DNA from 2 places in the Faecalibacterium sp. An58 genome. Region 2 is predicted to be linked to the other one. Evidence: riboswitches for the same ligand, from Rfam matches in the RefSeq annotation. Region 2 holds a riboswitch; the other holds the start of a gene.

Region 1 (10,099 bases), on a different contig from region 2:
CCCCCATGTTAGGGTGCTCTGGGTATTTCTTATTCGATTGTAAAGCGTGTTGCTCACCTGAGCAACATTTTGGAAAGTGAAGAACCCGAGGGGTATGTAACCATTTCAACCGGGCTCCCAGCTGAGCTATACCCCCAGATGTTCCGTTTTGTGGGCCGCCGCGGTGGTGTTTGACCGGCGACGTCAGTTATTATAGCAAAGGGCGGGGAGAATGTCAAGCCTGTTTTTGACTTTTTCTGCAAAAAAGCCGCCGGGCGTTGAAGCCTGGCGGCAATGCGTTGTTTTCTGCGCTCAGCCTTTGCGCTCCTGCGGCGCGAACAGCTGGGGCGCGGCCTTGTAGATCAGCAGGGCGCCTGCCATGGTCAGCAGGGTCTCAGGGAGCATGTAGCTGGCGTTGTAGCCCAGGCTGTAAGTCCAGGCGGCCAGGCCCTCGTTCAGGTTGCCCCACACCAGCACGCCGGACAAGAAGCTGCAGATGAACCGCAAAAAGCCCACCGCAAAGGTTCCCACCGCGATACCAACGGCGCGGTTCCTGAAGGGGCGGGCAAACAGATCGGCCAGGCCCAGCGCCATAAAAGCCAGCACATAGTCCAGCAGCACCTCGCCCAGGAAATACAGGAAGCTGGGCACCGGCGGTGCATAGAAGCCCAGCAGCATCTGCAGCAGGCTGTTTACAAAGCCGGTGAACAGGCCCCACTTGGCTCCATGCCGGAAGGACACCAGCACGAAGGGCAGCATGCTCAGGAAGGTGACGCTGCCGCCGTTGGGCAGTTCATAGATCTTGAAGTTGGACAGTACGGTGCCCGCTGCGATCATCAGGGCGCATTCCACAAGGATGCGGGTCTTGGAGTAAGTTTTGGTCATGGGAAAGATCCCTCCTCAAAAATAGTACACAAAAACAAAATGCGCCCGCTGGCATTCAGCAGGCGCACGGGGTGTTCACAAAACGGACGTTCCGCAAACTTACCTACGCCGGCATTACCCGGATCAGGTTAAAGGGTGCTCCGCCTGTGCGGATCTCAGCCTTTCGGCGCCCCTGTTTTCATGTCCGTCTTTCAGTATAAGCGCAGCAGGGCAAATGTCAAGACTTTTGGGATACAAAAAGCCCCCGGCTACCAGCCGGGGGCGGGATAAGTACGAGGTCAGCGCTTGATGTCGTAGTTCATGTTCATCAGGTTGCGGATGGTCCCCACATCGTCGGTGATGTTGGCGTCGCCATGGATGGTGTGCTTGATGGCGCTGCTGGCCACCGCAAAGTTGATGATGTCCATGGCCTTGTAGTGGTGCAGCATGGCGTAGATCAGGCCGCTGGCGAAGGCGTCGCCGCCGCCCACCCGGTCCAGGATGTTGAAGGTGAACAGCTTGCTCTCAAAGGTATGGCCGTCCAGCCACATGAAAGCCTTCAGGCTGTTCTCGCTGCCGCTGTGGGCGTAGCGCACATGGCGGGCGATGCACTTGATGTTGGGATAGCGCTCAATGAAACGCTGGAAGATCTCGTCCTGCTGCTCGTAGCTGGGCTGGAGGGGTACGCCGTCCTTCCAGTCGCCCTTGCTGTGATCGTTCTCGTCCTTCCACAGATGGTAGGGCTCGATGCCCAGCAGTACGTCCACATAGGGCAGGCACTCGGTGCAGAAGTCCCGGGCGTCCTCCCAGCTCCACAGGCTGCTGCGGAAGTTGCCGTCAAAGCTGACGGTCAGGCCCTTCTGTTTGGCCACTTTCAGCAGGTCCATGGTCAGGGTACGGCAGTTGGGGGCCAGGGCCGGGGTGATGCCGCTCAGATGCAGCCAGTCAAAGCCGTCCAGCAAAGCATCCAGGTCCACCCGGGAAAAATCGTACTCGGTGATGGCGCTGTGCTTGCGGTCATAGGTGACCTTGGAGGCCCGGATGCCGTAGCCCGTCTCCAGATAATAGGTGCCCAGACGGTGGGTGGGCACATCCTCGGGGGTGGCCAGGATCATGGGAGTGCAGTGCACGTCGTTGGAGCGCAGCATACGCACGGCGCTCTTGCCCAGGCTGTTGTTGGGCACTACGCTGAAAAAGGTGCTGTCCACCCCGAGGTTGGCCAGAGCCAGGGCGATGTTGGCTTCGCTGCCGCCATAGCTGGCCTCAAAGCTGGAGGTCATACGGATCTTTTCGTAGTTGGGCGGGGTCAGCCGCAGCATGATCTCGCCGCAGGTGATGAACTTGGGGGCGGTGGTATCTTTGCTCAGCAGGGGGTTATAGTGTTCCATAAGGTTCCTCCTTCAGTTTCCCATGGGAGTGGATGCAGCCAAACTGCCGCATTGTAATTGTTGTATCCATTATATTTCTTTTTGGAACGGATTTCAAGCAGTCTTGCTGAAACAAAGGAGAAAAATATACCAAATTTTCGTCAAATTTGCTGTGCATCTGGATGAAAACGCGCACTTCCGGCGCAGCTGCGCGGGTTTGGAGAGAGGGGCAGAAGTTCACACGCCGGTCAGATCGAAGGCGGGGGTATATTCTTCCCGGGCGCTGCTTTTCTGCTGCATAAAGCCGCTGGTCAGGCCCTTGTCCACCGCATCGTTGACCACCCGGCGGTATTCGTAGGTGGTGATCCGCCGGCCGATGCCGTGTTCTGCCGCCTTGTAAAAGGGGGTGTACTGGCTCATGATGCTGGGCACCAGGCACCCGGGGTCGGCGTCGTTCCAGGCGGCCATCTGGTCCAGCACCCGGAAGCTGTCGTCGATGTGGCCGGGCAGGGCCAGATGCCGCAGGATCACCCCGCGGCGCAGCATCCCGTCGGGGCCGTAGACCGGGCGGCCCGTCTGGGCCATCATGGCCTCGATGGCCTGCTTTGCCACCGCAAAGTAGTCGGGGGCGGCGCTCATCTCAGCCGAGAGGGCGGGAGAGACGTATTTCAGGTCGGCCAGCCAGATGTCGATGAAGCCCTGCCAGCGCCGGATGCTGTCCGGCGTCTCGTAGCCGCCGGTGTTGCAGACGATGGGCAGGTCCAGCCCGGCGTCCCGGGCCAGGGTCAGGGCGGCGATGATCCAGGGCTGCCACTGCCCCGGGGTAACCAGATTGATGTTGTGGGCCCCCTGGGCCTGCAGGTCCAGAAAGATCTGGGCCAGCCGCTCCACCGTGACCTCCTTGCCAAAACACTGGGCGCTGATGGGGTAGTTCTGGCAGTAGCAGCACTGGAGGGCACACCCCGAGAAAAAGACGGTGCCGCTGCCCCGGGTGCCGCTGATGCAGGGCTCTTCCCAGAAATGCAGGGCGGCCCGGGCCACCTTGAGGGCGCCCCCCGCGCCGCAATAGCCGGTGCGCCCGGCGGCCCGGTCAGCGCCGCAGCGCCGGGGGCAGAGGGAGCAGCGGCTGGGGATGACGAATGATGTAGACATATTGCATAAAGTCCCTTCCAAAAGATTTACCGGTGTGTTTCGCAAACAGTATACCATTTTTTGCCCCCGCCGTGTTATACTGATACAGAAAAAACTTGTATACCGCTGCACAGGGAGGGACAAGCGATGCAGACTGAACACGAGGAGATCCGCCGCAACCTGAAATATCTGCGGCTGCTGGCCCGGGATTACCCGTCCCAGGCGGCTGCGGCCAGCGAGATCATCAGCACCCAGGCCCTGCTCAAGCTGCCCAAGGGCACCGAACATTTCATGAGCGACCTGCATGGGGAGAACGAAGCCTTTGTCCACATCCTCAACTCGGCTTCGGGGGTGATCCGGGAGAAGGTGGACCAGGTGCTGGGCCAGGGAGTGCCCCCCGAGACCCGGGCCGAGCTGGCCACCCTGATCTACTACCCGGCCGAAAAGCTGCCTCAGCTCAAGGCAAAACAGCCCACCGAGGCCGCGCTGGAGGACTGGTACAGCCAGACGCTGTTCCGCCTCATCGACATCTGCCGGCTGGTGTCCTCCAAGCACACCCGCAACTATGTGCGCTCCTGCCTGCCGTCCAGCTGCGGCTACATTCTGGACGAGCTGCTCCACGCCCACTTCGAGGACCACGACAAGGACCTCTACTATGGCCAGATCGTGGGCAGTATCATTGAGAACGGGCGGGCCGAGCGGTTCATCACCCGGCTGTGTGAACTGATCAAGCGGCTGGCGGTGGATAAGCTGCACATCGTGGGGGACCTGTTCGACCGGGGGCCCCGCCCCGACATCATTCTGGACCTGCTGCTGCGCCATCACAGCGTGGACATCCAGTGGGGCAACCACGATGTGGTGTGGATGGGCGCGGCGGCCGGCAGCCCCATCTGCTGCGCCACCGTTCTCAAGACCACCCTTGCTTACCACAACCACGGCATGATCGAGGACAGCTATGGCATCAATCTGCGGCATTTGCAGCGGATGGCCGACCAGTATTACGGCCGGGACGATCTGACCATCTGGATGCCCCACACCGACGCCGCCCGCGGCCCCTACACCGAGGGGATGCTCTACCGCTGCGCCGTCATGCACAAGGCCATTTCCATCATCCTGTTCAAGTTGGAGTGCGCGGTCATCGACCGCAACCCCGATTTCCAGATGCAGGGGCGGGACTTCCTGCGCCGGATCCACTGGGACAGGGGGACGGTGGACATCGGCGGCCGGGAGTACCCGCTGCGGGACACCAGTTTCCCCACGGTGGACCCCGCCGACCCCGCCGCCCTGAACGAGGACGAGCAGATGGTGGTGGAGCGGCTGGTGGCCTCCTTCCGGCAGAGCGCCCGGCTCCAGCAGCACGTCCGGTTCCTCTACGCCAAGGGCAGCGTCTACCACATCGAAAACGGCAACCTGCTCTATCACGGGGCGGTGCCCATGACCGCGGCGGGAGACTTTGCCGCCGAGCGGTTTGAAGGGCGGCTGTATGCGGGCCGTGCCCTGATGGATTACTGCGACCAGCGGGCGCGGCTGGGCTATTATGCCCCCGAGGACAGCCCGGCCCGGCGCAGCGGCCAGGACTTTTTGTGGTATCTGTGGTGCGGCAAGCTGTCCCCACTGTTTGGGCGCAGCGCCATGACCACCTTTGAGCGGCTGTATGTGGCCGACCCCGCCGCCCACGTGGAGGTGAAGGACCCCTACTATACCTGGTACAACGAGGAGTCGGTCTGCCGGCGCATCCTGGCGGAGTTCGGGCTGCCGGGCTCCTGCCATATCATCAACGGCCATGTGCCGGTCCAGGAGAAAAACGGTGAGAGCCCCATCAAGGGGGGCGGACGGCTGATCGTCATCGACGGCGGGTTCTGCCGGGCCTACCACGACAAGACTGGCATCGCGGGATATACCCTGACCTACTCCAGCCGGGATATGTCCCTGCGCACCCATCAGCCCTTTATCAGCGCAGAAAAGGCCATCACCGAGAATATCGACATCGTTTCGCGGGAAAATATCCTGGAGCAGGAAAACCGCCGGGTCCTGGTGGAGGACGTGGATGAAGGGGAGGTCCTGCGGGAAAAAGTGCACGACCTCAAGCAGCTGGTGGCCGCCTACCAGCTGGGCTGGATCAAGGAGACCGCCATCGAGGACCGGGTGTGGTGAGCCGCAGCGGCCGGGGCGGTGTTGTACATTCTGTGAAAAAGGGAGAAAAAAGCAGAATGAATATGGAGAATCTGGGCAAAACAGAAAATAAGGGCAAACCCACGGCCTGAAACTTTGCTTTTTTCGGAGAGTTGTGTATAATAAGGTGAGCCGCAATGGGGCGGCCTCTGTTTGCCGTCCCCAAAATGCGCCTGCCTGTGTGCAAAAACTGCGGGGCGGGCCGGAGGGAAAGCGGCGTGGGACGTTTATGCAATCTGCGGACCCATGAAGGAGATCATTACTTTGGAGAAGTTTGTTATTACAGGCGGCAAGCCTTTGCAGGGCGAAGTCACCATATCGGGCGCCAAAAATGCGGCAGTGGGCATCCTGCCTGCCACCATCCTGGCCGGCGGCGTCTGTGTGATCGAGAATCTGCCCAATATCAGCGACGTGTCGGTGAGTCTGAACATCCTCAGCGCTCTGGGCGCTCAGGTGCGCATGCTGCGCAAGAACACCTATGAGATCGACACCACCCATCTGATGGGTACCAATGTGCCGGACGATCTGTCCCGCCAGATGCGGGCCAGCTATTACTTTTTGGGGGCGCTGCTGTCCCGCTTCGGCAAGGCCCAGGTGGCCATGCCCGGCGGATGCAACCTGGGTCCCCGTCCCATCGACCAGCACCTCAAGGCGTTCAGCGCCCTGGGCGCCCAGGACAGCGTGGATTACGGCATGATCACGGTCCGGGCCAGGGAGAAACTGCGGGGCGCCCGCATCTTCTTTGACAAGGTCAGCGTGGGCGCCACCATGAACGCCATGCTCTCCGCCGTCATGGCCGAGGGCCAGACCGTGCTGGAGAACTGCGCCAAGGAACCCCATGTGGTGGACCTGGCCAACTTCCTGAATATGTGCGGCGCCGATGTGCGGGGCGCAGGCACCGACGTCATCAAGGTGCGGGGGGTCACTCAGATGCATGGGTGCACCTACAGCATCATCCCCGACCAGATCGAGGCCGGCAGCTATATGGTGGCCGCCGTGGCCACCGGCGGGGACGTGCTGATCAAGAACGTCACCCCCAAACACCTGGAGCCCATCACCGCCAAGCTGCGCCGCTGCGGCGCCGAGGTGGAGGAGTTTGACGACTCGGTGCACGTCTGCCGCACCGGGCCCATCCTGCCCACCAAGATCAACACCATGCCCCACCCGGGCTTCCCCACCGATATGCAGCCCCTGATGGGGGTGCTCCTGAGCGTGGCCAAGGGGACCAGCACCATCACCGAGGGCATCTGGGACAACCGTTTCCGCTATGTGGACGAGCTGCGCAAGATGGGGGCCAACATCCAGGTGGACGGCCAGGTGGCGGTCATCGAAGGGGTGGACCACCTGATCCCCGCGCCCCTGCGGGCCAGTGACCTGCGGGCCGGCGCGGCCATGGTGGTGGCGGCCCTGATGGCCGACGGCACCAGCGAGATCGAGGAGATCAGCCACATCGAGCGGGGTTACGAGAACATCGTGGAGAAGCTCCAGGGCCTGGGGGCCGATATCCGCAAGGTGGAGCGGGTGCCCGCCGCGCTGGAGCAGGCGCTCTGATCGGATCGATGTACGACAGCGGGAGCTGCATCCCAGGGGTGCGGCTCCTTTCCTGTGGGGCGGGGAGGGCCCCTTTGGATGGCAGAATTTATCTCGCTTTATTCCGGATCGTCGGGCAACTGCAGCGTGGTGCGCTGCAAGGATGCCTATCTGCTGGTGGATATGGGCAAAGGGGTGCGGGTGACCACCGGGGCCCTGCGGGAGCTGGGTCTGGACGCCGCCGGCTGCGGGGGCATCCTGGTCACCCATGAGCACAGCGACCACATCAAGGGCCTGGCGACCTTCCTCAAGCGGCATCCTTTGCCGGTGTATGGGGCCGAGGCTACCCTGCAGGCGCTGGAGGCCTCGGGGACCGTCCCGGCGGCCTGCCCTCTGCGGGTGATGGACGAAAAAGCCGGGGAGGAGACCGATGTAGCCGGGTTTGGCGTGCGTGCCTTTGCCACCAGCCACGATGTGCCCTGCGTGGGCTACCGCATCTGTACCCCCGACGGCAAAGTGATGACCATTGCCACCGACCTGGGTACCCTGACCCAGCCGGTGCACCAGGCCCTGGCCGGGTGCGACCTGGTGGCGCTGGAGAGCAACTACGATCCCTATATGCTGCGCAACGGGCCGTATCCGTATTATCTGCGGGCCCGCATCGAGAGCCCCCGGGGCCACCTCTCCAACGACGAGTGCAGCGAGAAGCTGCTGGAGCTGGTGCAGGGCGGGTGTGAGAAATTTGCCCTGTGCCACCTGTCCCAGGAGAACAACACGCCGGCCCTGGCGCTGCAAACCGTCTTTACCACCCTGGGGGCGGGGAGCGTGGTGCCCGGCAAAGACTGTGTGGTGCAGGCCCAGCGCCGCAGCGAGATCAGCCCCGCGCTGGAATTTTGAGCGAAACGGTTGACAAAAGCCGCGTACATGCTATAATTTAATCGGTGCGGCCCGGCGGGCCGCAGCCGGAATCAAAAAAGGTTACTTGGCTATGACAGGGCCAGGGGTGCGGCGCAGCCGCGCAGAGAGAGGGCTTTCCAGCTGCAAGGCCCTCCGGTCTGACCACACCCCATGCCACCCTCGAGCTCCCGGTGAGATAAGCCGGGCGCGGCGCAGCGTTATTGCGGCAAAAAGAGGCGGCAGGGCCACAGCCCGCCGCAAATTGGGTGGTACCACGGAGCAGTTACACGGCAGCCTTCGTCCCTGGTCGGGGCGGGGGCTGTTTTTGTTTCCGCTCCGCTGCCGTGTCATATCTAGAACAAGGAGAGAATCGTATATGCAATGGACCGGTTTGAATGAACTGCGTGAGAAGTACCTCAGCTTTTTTGAGGGCAAGGGCCACCTGCGCCTGGGCAGCTTCCCCCTGGTGCCCAAGGATGACCCCAGCCTGCTTTTGATCAACAGCGGCATGGCCCCCATGAAGAAATGGTTCCTGGGCCAGGAGGAGCCGCCCCGCCACCGGGTGACCACCTGCCAGAAGTGCATCCGCACCCCCGACATCGAGCGGGTGGGCATCACCGCCCGCCATGGCACCTTCTTTGAGATGCTGGGCAACTTCTCGTTCCAGGACTACTTCAAGGATGAGGTGATCCCCTGGGCCTGGGAGTTTTTGACCAGCGACGAGTGGATGGCCATTCCCAAGGACAAGCTGTATATCTCGGTCTACCTGGACGACGACGAGGCCTATGACATCTGGACCCAGAAGGTGGGCATCGCCCCCGACCACATGGTGCGGATGGGCAAGGAGGACAACTTCTGGGAGCACGGCTCCGGTCCCTGCGGCCCCTGCTCCGAGATCTACTTCGACCGCGGCCCCGAGTACGGCTGCGGCAAGCCCACCTGCGGCCCCGGCTGCGACTGCGACCGCTATATGGAGATCTGGAACCTGGTGTTCAGCCAGTTCGATTCGGACGGCAAGGGCCACTATGAGCGTCTGCCCAAGCCCAACATCGACACCGGCATGGGCCTGGAGCGTCTGGCCTGCGTGATGCAGGGGGTGGGCAACCTGTTTGAGGTGGACACCGTCCAGAGCGTGCTGCACCATGTGGAGCACATTGCCGGCAAGACCTATAAGCAGAACGAAAAGACCGACGTGTCCATCCGCGTCATCACCGACCATATCCGCAGCTGCACCTTTATGGTGTCGGACGGCATCCTGCCCTCCAATGAGGGACGGGGCTATGTGCTGCGCCGTCTGCTGCGCCGGGCCGCCCGCCATGGCCGCCTGCTGGGCATCCAGGGCCCCTTCCTGGTGGACCTGGTGGAGACGGTGATCCAGTCCAGTGAGAGCGCCTATCCCGAGCTGCGGGAGCACGCCGCCTACATCAAGAAGGTGGTGGGCACCGAGGAGGCCAACTTTGCCCGCACCATCGATGCCGGCATGAACATCCTCACCGGCCTGATCGACGCCATGGAAAAGGCCCATCAGCACATCCTCAGCGGCCTGGACGCTTTCAAGCTGAACGATACCTTCGGCTTCCCCCTGGACCTGACCCGGGAGATCGCCGCCGAGCAGGGCATCCAGGTGGACGAGGACGGCTTCCACGCCGAGATGACCAAGCAGAAAGAGCGCGCCCGCGCCGAGCGCCTCAAGAAGAATATTTCGGGCTGGAGCGCCGACCTGTTCGGTGAGCTGACCGCAGCCCCTACCGTCTTTACCGGCTACGACACCCTGACCGATACCGGCGTGGTGGTGGCCCTGTCCGATGAGGAGACCCTCACCGACGGCATTTCCACCGATGACCAGGCCAAGGAAGGGGTGCTGGTGGTGCTGGACAAGACCCCCTTCTACGCCGAGATGGGCGGCCAGGTGGCCGACCACGGCGTGCTGTCCGGCGACAACTGCGCGCTGCGGGTGCTGGATGTGAAAAAGACTCCCAAGGGGTACTTCGTCCACACCTGCGTGCTGGAGAACGGCTATGTGCGGGTGGGCGACACCCTGACCGCTCAGGTGGACAAGGAATACCGCTGGGCCATTGCCCGCAACCACACCGCCACCCACCTGATGCAGGCTGCCCTGCGGGAGGTGCTGGGCGACCATGTGCACCAGGCCGGTTCCT
Region 2 (10,099 bases):
CTGCACCAGATCGGGGTGCCGGCCCATATCAAGGGCTATCAGTTCCTGCGGGACGGAATCCTGCTGACCATGAACGATCCCGATTATATCAACGCGGTGACCAAGCGCCTGTATCCGGAGATCGCCCGGATGAACAACACCAGCGCCAGCCGGGTGGAACGCGCCATCCGTCACGCCATTGAAGTGGCCTGGGACCGGGGCGACGTGGAGACATTGAACCACTATTTCGGCTACACCGTCCACAGCCTGCGCGGCAAGCCCACCAACAGCGAGTTCATCGCCATGATCGCCGACAAAATGCGTCTGGACAAAAAACGCCGCACAGGCTGATAAAACAGCGATAAAAAGCCATTTCTCTATATCGTTGGCCTGTGCCGTGCGCGGTCCGGTCCAAATCAAAGACCTCTGCCTTTTGACGGGCAGAGGTCTTTTGCTTGAAATGATTTTGGTTTTTCCGGTCAGAGGATATCGATGTACTCTCCGTTCAGGGCCTTGTTCATGCTGCGCACCGCGCAGAATTTGCCGCACATGGAGCAGCTGTCCTCAAATTCGGGGGAACGGTCGGCCCGGATGCTCTTGGCGGTCTCGGGGTCCATGGCGCACTCCCACTGCTTGTCCCAGTCGAAGGTGCGGCGGGCATCGGCCATGGCGTCATCGGCGTCCCGGGCGTGCGGCACCTTTTTGGCGATATCGGCTGCATGGGCTGCGATGCGGGCGGACATGATGCCCTGCTTGACGTCTTCCAGATTGGGCAGGGCCAGGTGTTCCGCCGGGGTCACATAGCACAGGAAGGCGGCTCCTGCCGCCGCAGCCATGGCGCCGCCGATGGCCGCCGTGATGTGGTCGTAGCCGGGGGCAATGTCGGTGACGATGGGGCCCAGCACATAGAAGGGGGCGCCCATGCAGAGGGTCTGCTGCATCTTCATGTTGGCCTCGATCTGATCCATGGGCATATGGCCGGGGCCTTCTACCATCACCTGGACGTCCTTGGCCCAGGCCCGCCGGGTCAGTTCGCCCAGCCGGACCAGTTCTTCGATCTGGCACACATCGCTGCCGTCGGCCAGGCACCCGGGACGGCAGGCGTCTCCCAGCGAGATGGTGACATCGTACTCCCGGCAGATATCCAGGATCTGGTCGAAATATTCATAAAAGGGGTTTTCCTGGCCGGTCATGCTCATCCACGCAAAGACCAGCGACCCGCCCCGGGAGACGATGTTCATTTTGCGCTTGTGGGTCTTGATCTGCTGGATGGTCTTGCGGGTGATGCCGCAGTGGAGGGTGACGAAATCCACGCCGTCCTGGGCGTGCAGCCGGATCACATCCAGGAAGTCCTGGGCCGACAGGGTGGCAAGATCCCGCTGGTAGTGGATGACGCTGTCGTAGATGGGTACGGTGCCGATCATGGCCGGGCACTCCCGGGTCAGTTTCTGGCGGAAGGGCTGGGTGTTTCCATGGGAGGACAGGTCCATGATGGCGTCGGCCCCCATGTCCACGGCCAGCATCACTTTTTTCATCTCCACATCATAGTCCTTGCAGTCGCGGGAGACCCCCAGGTTGACGTTGATCTTGGTGCGCAGCATCGAGCCCACGCCCGCCGGTTTGAGGCAGGTGTGCAGCCGGTTGGCACAGATGGCTACCTGGCCTTGGGCCACCAGCTGGCGGATCTCTTCTTCGGTGCGGTATTCCTGAGCAGCCACCGCCTTCATCTCAGGGGTGACGATGCCCAGACGGGCGGCTTCCATTTGGGTCGCATAGGTTCGCATGGTGATAGCTCCTTTCGTGTGGGTGCGGCTGGGCTGGTCTGCTCACGCCCCAAAGGGGCTGTGCAGGTCAAAGGCGTGATCCATGGGCCCGCGGCCCTGCCCCAGATCCAGCATGGCGGCCAGAGCTCCGGACAGGTACTCTTTGGCCCGCTGGATGGCCTGGGGCAGGGGATAGCCCTTGGCCAGGTTGGAGGCGATGGCCGAAGACAGGGTACAGCCGGTGCCGTGGGTGTTGGGGTTCCGGATGCGCTGGCCGTAGAACCATGTGGGGCCGTCCCGGGTCCATAACAGATCGTTGGCGTCGTTGACACTGTGCCCGCCCTTGACCAGCACGGCACAGCCATAGCTCTCGTACAGCTGCCGGCCGGCTAGCTCCATCTGGGCGGGGGTGCAGATCTCTGCCCCGGTCAGTACCTGTGCTTCGGGGATGTTGGGCGTGATCAGGGTGGCCAGGGGCAGCAGCTCGGATTTGAGCGCAGCCACGGCCTCGCTCTCCAGCAGGGCCGAGCCGCTGGTGGTCACCATCACCGGGTCCACTACGATGCTGCGGGCCTGGTATTGGCGCAGCTTCTGCGCGATCACCCGGATCAGGGCCGAGGAGGAGACCATCCCCACCTTGACCGCATCGGGGAAGATGTCGGTGAACACCATGTCCAACTGCCGGGCCAGAAAGTCGGGGTCCGCCTCCTGGATGGCCGCCACACCGGTGGTGTTCTGGGCCGTCAGGGCTGTGATGGCGCTCATGCCGTAGACGCCGTTCATGGTCATGGTCTTCAGGTCGGCCTGGATGCCGGCGCCGCCGCTGCAGTCACTGCCGGCAATGGTCAATGCAGTCTTTTTCTTCATGGGATAGCTCCTTTCATCTCAGCGTGGCCGGGACCGCCGCACCGCCAGGGGCTCAGCGGCCAGTCATTTGGCGGGCCAGCTGTACCAGCCGTGCGGTGGCGGCTCCCGGGTCGGGGGCGCCGAAAATAGCCGATACCACCGCCACCCCGGCGGCACCGCAGCCGGTCAGCTGCAAAAGATTGGTTTCGGTGATGCCGCCGATGGCCACCACCGGGATGGAGACGGCGGCGCAGATCTCCCTGAGGGTGGTCAGGGGCAGGGGAGAGGCATCCGCCTTGGTGGAGGTGGAAAACACCGCTCCCACCCCCAGGTAGTCGGCGCCGGCGGCCTGGGCTTCCAAAGCCTCCTGCACCGTGTGGGCCGAGGCTCCCAGGATGAGATCCGGGCCGGCCATCCGGCGGGCCTGGGTGATGGGCATATCCTGCTGGCCCAGATGGACCCCGGCTGCCCCGCAGGCCAGAGCCACCTCCACGTTGTCGTTGATGATAAGAGGCACGCCGTACCGCCCGCACAGGGCGGCCATCTGCCGGGCCTCCTCCCGAAAGGCGGCGGGGTCGAGAGCCTTTTCCCGCAGCTGCAGGCAGGTGGCCCCGTTTTGCAGGGCGGCTTCCACCTGCCGGGCCAGGGGCTGACTGCCGGTCCAGGCCCGGTCGGTCACCGCGTAGAGCAGCAGGGTGTCCTTATCGCACTTCATAGTCGGCACCTTCTTCCAATTGCGCGCCGGTGAGGTTGTACACCGCGTCGATGATGTAGTTGCGGTAGCTGGCGTTGCCGTCCAGCGGGGTCATGCGGCGGCGGGCCAGCTGACCGCACAGCCCCATGGCACAGACAGCCGTCACGGCCCCGGCCAGGAGCTCCTGCGGGACCGCGGCCAGACAGGCCCCCATCATGGCGGACAGCTGGCATCCGGTGCCGGTGACCCGGCTCATTTCGGGGCAGCCGTTGCGGATGCAGAAGGCTCGCCTGCCGTCGGTCACCACATCAATGGACCCGGTGATGGCGACGACCGCGCCGGTCTGCCGGGCAAAAGACTTGGCAAAGGCGACCGTCTGGTCCAGTGTCCCGGCGGTGATCCGGTCGGCAGGGGCGGCGTCCACCCCATGGGCGGCCTGGCCGCTGCCGGCCAGGGCGCGCATCTCGGACAGGTTGCCCCGGATGGCAGCCGGCTGCAGCCGCTCCAGCAGGATACGGGCGCTTTCGGTGCGCAGTCGGGAGCTGCCTGCCCCCACCGGGTCCAGCACTACGGGAAGGCCCAGGGCGTTGGCCCTGGCCCCTGCGGCCAGCATGGCAGGCAGGACGCTTTGACGCAAGGTGCCGGTGTTCAGCACCAGAGCGCCGCACTGGGCGGTGACCTCCTCTACCTCACCGGGATCCTCCGCCATGACGGGGCTGGCCCCGCAGGCCAGCAGGATGTTGGCGCAGTCGTTGGCTGTGACATAGTTGGTGATGCAGTGGACCAGAGGCGCCGCCGCACGCAGGCGGTCAAGCGTTTCCCGCAGCATGGCTGCCTCCTTTCGCCGGCAGGTCCAGACGGCGCTGCACCTGCGCCAGGGCGCCGGTCCGGGCGAGTGCGTAGAGCAGGATGCCCGACAGCACCGCGCCCCCTGCGGTGGAGACCAGGAAGGGGACGATGTAGACATAAAAGGCTATCTCCCCGGCGCTCTGCCCCATCAGAAAGACGGCCACCGGCCAGGCGCACAGCCCGCCCAGGATCGAGGTGCCGAACACCTCCGCGACCAGAGTGGGGAGGATAGCCTTGAGCTTCCAGTAGGCCAGCCCACACAGCAGCGCTCCGAACATACTGCCCGGGAAAGCCATCAGGCTGCCCAGGCCCAGCAGGTTGCGCAGCAGGCTGGCGGCAAAGGCCACCGCCACCCCGTAGCCGGGGCCCAGCAGCACCGCACACAGGATGTTGACCATGTGCTGTACCGGGGCGCATTTGCTGCCCAGCACCGGGAACGAGAACATGCTGCCCACTACGGCCACGGCGCAGAGGATGCCGGCGATGGTCAGCTTTTGGATGTTGGTATGTTTCATGACAAATCCCTCCATAATGCGTGAAAATGGGACCAAACACAGTCCCCCAAAGCCGGTCGAAGCTTGCTGGCTTCCTCTCACGCCGGAACACGGCTTCCCATCGCTGTATACAAGGCCTGAGGCGCTCCCCTCCTGCCCGGCACGGTCTGCCCGTGCATTCTGTGCATCCGCTCCCTTCCTGCAAAAGCAAAAGCCGGAGACACCCAAACTGGACATCTCCGGCACAGAAAACATTCTTTCCCTACGTTGGCATTATCCAAATCAGGTTACGGGTCGAAGGCCACACCTTCCTCTCAGCCTATGTATAAGCTCCCCACGGTCTTCGGTTTTTGCGCTTGTAGTATAGCATCAAAGGGCGCCGGTGTCAAATCCGGAAAAAAGGGGACCCCGGCCTGCGGCGCGCTGCAAAAAAGCCCTTGATTTTTTTCAGATTCGTGCTATAATAGTTCAGCAATCGTTTCCAAGGCCGCTCGAGGGGGTAGCCGAAATTGAAGGTTGTGATGGGCGCATACATCGGAATATGGCCCCAATTCGTCAGAACCAGAAATGAGGTGAATCGCAAATGAAACAGGGTATCCATCCCAATTACGTTGACTGCACCATCACCTGCGCGTGCGGCAATGTGATCCACACCCGCTCCACCAAGCCCGAGATCCACGTGGAAGTCTGCTCCAAGTGCCATCCTTTCTACACTGGCAAGCAGAAGCTGGTTGATACCGGCGGACGTGTCGATCGTTTCAATCGCCGCTTTGGCCGCAAGTAATTTGCAGCAACGGGCCGCTTCCCCGATGGGGGAGGCGGCCTTTTTTGATTTCATCACTTTGCCATGATTTGAACACATTTCCAGCCTATATTTGCTGGTGGGCGGGTTTTTCCTGCCACACTGTTCGAAAAGGAGCGTGCGCATGATCCAAGTTTCGCATCTGACCAAGGTCTATGGCCGCCGGACGGCGGTGCAGGACCTTTCCTTTACGGTGGAGGACGGGCAGATCTGCGGACTGCTGGGGCCCAATGGGGCGGGCAAGTCCACAGTCATGAACATCCTCACCGGCTACATCGCCCCTACCAGCGGGTCAGTGTCGGTGGAAGGCCACCCGCTGCCCGAGGAGGCTGCCGCGGCCCGGGCCTGCGTGGGGTATCTGCCCGAAACGCCGCCCCTCTATCCGGACATGACGGTGGCCGAGTACCTGCGTTTTGCCGCCGAGCTGAAGGGGGTGCGCCGCGCCGGCCGGGCTGCGGCTGTGGCGGCGGCCGCACGCCGCACCGGGGTGGAAGATGTGCTGCCCCGCCTGATCCGCAGCCTGTCCAAGGGCTACCGCCAGCGGGTGGGCATCGCCCAGGCGCTGCTGTCCGACCCGAAGGTGATCATCCTGGATGAGCCCACCGTGGGTCTGGACCCGGCCCAGGTCACCGGCATCCGCCGCCTGATCCAGCAGCTGGGCCACAAGCACACGGTCATCCTGTCCAGCCACATCCTCAGCGAGGTGCAGGCGGTGTGCAGCCGTGTGCTCATTTTGTCCCACGGGGTGCTGGCAGCGGACGGCACATTGGAAGAACTGACCGCCGGCGGACGCAGCCTGGAACAGGTCTTTCTGGAGCTGACCGGCTCCGATGCGCCGGGAGAGGAGGGGGCGGAATGATCGCCATTTTCAAACGGGAATTCCGGGCCAGCTTCACCGGCATGATGGGCTGGCTGCTGACCGCCTTTCTGGCGGCAGCTTCGGGGTTGTATTTCTTTGCCCTCAACCTGGGCTACGGTCTGACCGACTTTGGCTATTACACCCTCTACCGCACCGTATTTGTGCTGCTGCTGTATGTGCCGGTGCTGGCCATGCGCAGCCTGGCCGAGGAGCGGCGGGCACGCACCGACCAGCTGCTGCTGACCAGTCCTGTGCCGGTGTGGGGGATCGTGGTGGGCAAGTACCTGGCCATGTGCGCTCTCTTTGCGGTGCCCTGCGGGGTGGACGCGGTGATGATCCTGGCCCTGCGGGCCCTGGGGTGCACGGCGGCGTCTTTGGCCTCCAATCTGGCCAGCCTGCTGTGCTACTATCTGCTGGGATGTGCCGCCATTGCGGTGTGCGAATTCCTCTCGGGCCTGACCGAGAACCAGATCATTGCGGCCCTGCTGGGCTTTGGAGCCCTGCTGTCAGCCTATCTGATGCCCAGCCTGCGCAGTATGTTCGCAGCGGGCAGCGGGGCGGCCCTGCTGGTGTTCACGGCGCTGGCCGCAGTGGCGGGGTTCCTGGTGGGCCTGCGCTGCCGCAGCCTGACGGCGGGGTGCCTGCTGTTTGCTTTGCTGGCGGCGGGGATCGCCGTTTTGTTCACGGTCCGCAGCGCCTGGCTCACCCAGGCGTTCAGCCGGGTGCTGGGGGCGCTGTGCCTGTTCGAGCCTTTTGAGAGCTTTGTCAATGGCAGCTTTTCGGTACCTGCTCTGGTCTATTATCTGACCGTGCCGGCGCTGTTCCTCTTCTTTACGGCGCAGCAGATGGAAAAGCGCCGCTGGGTCTGAAAGGGGGTGGGTTTGTATGCTGCATATCCGATTCAAAAGGCATCCCGCCCCGGACGGCGGCCGGGTGTTCCGCAGCGGGCTGCTGTCTGCCGCCACCGTCGCGGCGGCTGTGGTGCTGGCCGTGCTGGTTAACCTGCTGGTGGGGGCCATCCCTGCCCGCTACACCCAGTTCGACCTCTCTGCCGGCGGACTGTATACCCTCGGCGATACCTCCCGTCAGGTGGCCGGCAGCCTGGAGGAAGACCTGACCATCTACTATCTCTGTGAGACGGGCGCGGAGGACCGGATCATCACTCGTCTGCTGGACCAGTACGCCGCGGCGGGTCCCCACATCCGCTGGGAGCAGATCGACCCCGCCGTCTATCCCACCTTTGCGTCCCGGTACGGGGCTGAGAATGCAGCCTCCGGCAGCCTGATCCTGGATACGGGCGATGCCAGCACCGTGCTGGATGCCGCCGGGCTGTATGTCTATGACTATGCCAGCTATTATGAGACGGGCGCCTACGATGTCCGTTTTGACGGCGAGGGCCAGATCACATCGGCCATCTACCGCCTGACCAGCGGCCAGGCCAGCCGGGCCTATTACACCACCAACCACAGCGAAGCGGCTCTTTCGGACACCCTGACCCAGGCGCTGGAGGCCCAGAACATCGAGACGGCCCCCCTCAGCCTGCTGTCCGGCGGAATCCCCGAGGACTGCGCCCTGCTGATCGTCAACTGCCCGGCCAGCGACTTTGCGGGGGCGGACGGGGTGGTGGATGAGACGGCCCTCCTGCAGGAATATCTGGCGGGGGGCGGCAAGCTGCTGCTGATGACCGATGCCTATTATGACACTCCCAATCTGGACGAGGTGATGGCCGGCCTTGGGCTGGCCCGGGTGGACGGCCTGGTGGTGGAGGGCGACCCCGATCACAGCCTCTATGGGTACAGTTACTATCTGCTGCCCGACTACGCCCAGCCCTCTGTCAGCACGGCCCTGGACGGCATCACGTCCAGCGTGCCGGTGCTGGTCCAAATGGCCCAGGGCATCCGGATCACCCCCACCGACGGAGTGACGGCAGAACCCCTGCTGACTACCTCCGGCTCTGCGTACAGCAAAGCTGCGAGCTATGAGATGACCACCACCGAGAGAGAGGGGGGGGATCTGGACGGCCCCTTTGACCTGGCGGTCTATGCGCAGGCCGAGGACACCGGGGCAGAGGTGATCTGGATCGGGTCCTCCAACATGGACAACGAGGCCAATTACCCCAGCGTCCCGGGCAACTGCGATTTCCTGGTGGGGTGCGCGGCTTCCCTCACAGGGCAGTCCAGCGATATCCTCATCGATTCCAAAGCCCTGGAGGCGGACCTGCTGACCATCCCGGCGGGGGTGGTGGCCCCTCTGGGCCTGACCTTCCTGCTTGTGATCCCGGCGGGGCTGCTGATCGCCGGTGCGGTGGTCACCATCCGCCGCCGGCGCAGATAAGGGGGTGCCGCCATGAAGGCCAAACAGCGCACCCTGCTGGTGCTGGCGGCACTGATCCTGCTGGCCGCCGCCGCGCTGGCTGCGGTGACTGCGGCGAACCGCCATGCCGAAGCCGCATCCAGCGAAGCCGCTGCAGGGGATATCCCCCTGGCGGCGTTCGCCCAGGCGGAGCTGACCCAAATCGCCTATACCTGGCAAGGTGAGACCCTGACCCTGGACTACGACGGCAGCCGGTGGACCCTGGCGGAGGACCCGGACTACCACCTGGATCAGACCAAATGCAACACCATGGCCGCCGCCATGACGGGTCTATCGGCCAAGCGCCGCCTGGAGCCCCAGCCCGGGGAGGATTACGGGCTGGATGAGCCCTCCCTGACCGTGTCGGTCACCGCAGCGGGCCGTACCGAGACCTATACTTTTGGGACCACCAACCCGGTCACCGGGGACATCTATCTGCAAAGGGAAGGGGACAGCGCTCTTTACACCGCCGACCCGGCCAAGGCGGAGTGCTTTGCCTATGACAAGGAGGGGCTGTTCGGCCCCTTCCAGCCGGCGGGCATCACGGCCAGCAGCCTGGAGGCAATCGTCTATACCCGTGCCGATGGGGCAGACCGCTTCACCGTCAGCCTCAAGGCCCTGTCGGTGGAAGGGGAGGACGGCGCCTACTCCACTCAGTGGCGTCTGGAGCAGCAGCCCGATACCCCTCTGGACCAGGAGGCCGTACAGCAGCTTCTGTCGGTTCTGGGCGAGTATGCGGCCGGACAGGTCACCGGCGCGGATGCGGCGGCCCTGGGGCTGGGGGAACCGTCGGTCACCGTGACCGTCACCGATGATACGGGAAGCCGCACCCTGACCTATGCCGCCGGCACCGACGGCTGTTACCTGACCGTGGAAGGGGACAGCTCGGCCTATCGGGTGGATGCGGATGCCCTCTCTGCTTTCTGCCCGGCGGAAGAACTGATGTAAAAGATAAGGCATATTTCTGCAAAAGCTGGACGCATAGACGCTGTGCGCCCGGCTTTTTTGCGCTTTTTGATTCGACGGGAACAGAAACTTTGGTTTGTGAATTGACATTTTCCGTGGGATTGTTTAAGATAGACCCATTGGGGGTGGTCCTGCCGGCAGGCGGATAACCCCCTTGTGTGCTGGCGGCGCCCTGCCGCCGGCAGGCGCAAATGAGAAAGCAAGGGGAGGACTCATCTGGAAAATGGACAACTCTGTAATCGTATCCCTCCGGGACATCGTGGTGGATTTTGACGGCCAGCGCATTTTGAACGGCCTGAATCTGGACATCCACGACAAAGAATTCGTCACGCTGCTGGGCTCGTCCGGCTGCGGCAAAACCACCACCCTGCGCCTGATCGCCGGATTTCTGGAGCCCAACGCCGGTACGGTCAGCCTCCATGGCAAAGATATCACCGGGGTGCCGCCCTACAAGCGGCCGGTGAACACGGTGTTCCAGAAATACGCCCTGTTCCC

The links. Region 2 has a riboswitch for thiamine pyrophosphate ahead of thiW (energy coupling factor transporter S component ThiW). Riboswitches for the same ligand answer to the same signal wherever they lie in the genome.
Region 1: another riboswitch for thiamine pyrophosphate. It lies ahead of thiT (energy-coupled thiamine transporter ThiT); the one in region 2 lies ahead of thiW (energy coupling factor transporter S component ThiW).

What each region holds. Positions count from the first base shown of each region.
Region 1 is NZ_NFHX01000003.1:1,822-11,920, forward strand. Features, by position in the region: tRNA gene B5G12_RS03645 (tRNA-Ala) at 1-5, opposite strand, end outside; gene thiT (energy-coupled thiamine transporter ThiT) at 292-864, opposite strand; TPP riboswitch at 947-1,048, opposite strand; gene B5G12_RS03655 (sugar kinase) at 1,143-2,231, opposite strand; gene B5G12_RS03660 (radical SAM protein) at 2,448-3,362, opposite strand; gene B5G12_RS03665 (fructose-1,6-bisphosphatase) at 3,489-5,495, shown strand; gene murA (UDP-N-acetylglucosamine 1-carboxyvinyltransferase) at 5,778-7,064, shown strand; gene B5G12_RS03675 (MBL fold metallo-hydrolase) at 7,143-7,940, shown strand; gene alaS (alanine--tRNA ligase) at 8,317-10,099, shown strand, end outside.
Region 2 is NZ_NFHX01000002.1:42,860-52,958, forward strand. Features, by position in the region: gene spo0A (sporulation transcription factor Spo0A) at 1-330, shown strand, start outside; gene thiC (phosphomethylpyrimidine synthase ThiC) at 459-1,763, opposite strand; gene thiD (bifunctional hydroxymethylpyrimidine kinase/phosphomethylpyrimidine kinase) at 1,806-2,609, opposite strand; gene thiE (thiamine phosphate synthase) at 2,662-3,303, opposite strand; gene thiM (hydroxyethylthiazole kinase) at 3,290-4,111, opposite strand; gene thiW (energy coupling factor transporter S component ThiW) at 4,092-4,646, opposite strand; TPP riboswitch at 4,868-4,972, opposite strand; gene rpmE (50S ribosomal protein L31) at 5,209-5,409, shown strand; gene B5G12_RS02635 (ABC transporter ATP-binding protein) at 5,552-6,286, shown strand; gene B5G12_RS02640 (ABC transporter permease) at 6,283-7,155, shown strand; gene B5G12_RS02645 (DUF7088 domain-containing protein) at 7,172-8,620, shown strand; gene B5G12_RS02650 (DUF4340 domain-containing protein) at 8,633-9,586, shown strand; gene B5G12_RS02655 (ABC transporter ATP-binding protein) at 9,828-10,099, shown strand, end outside.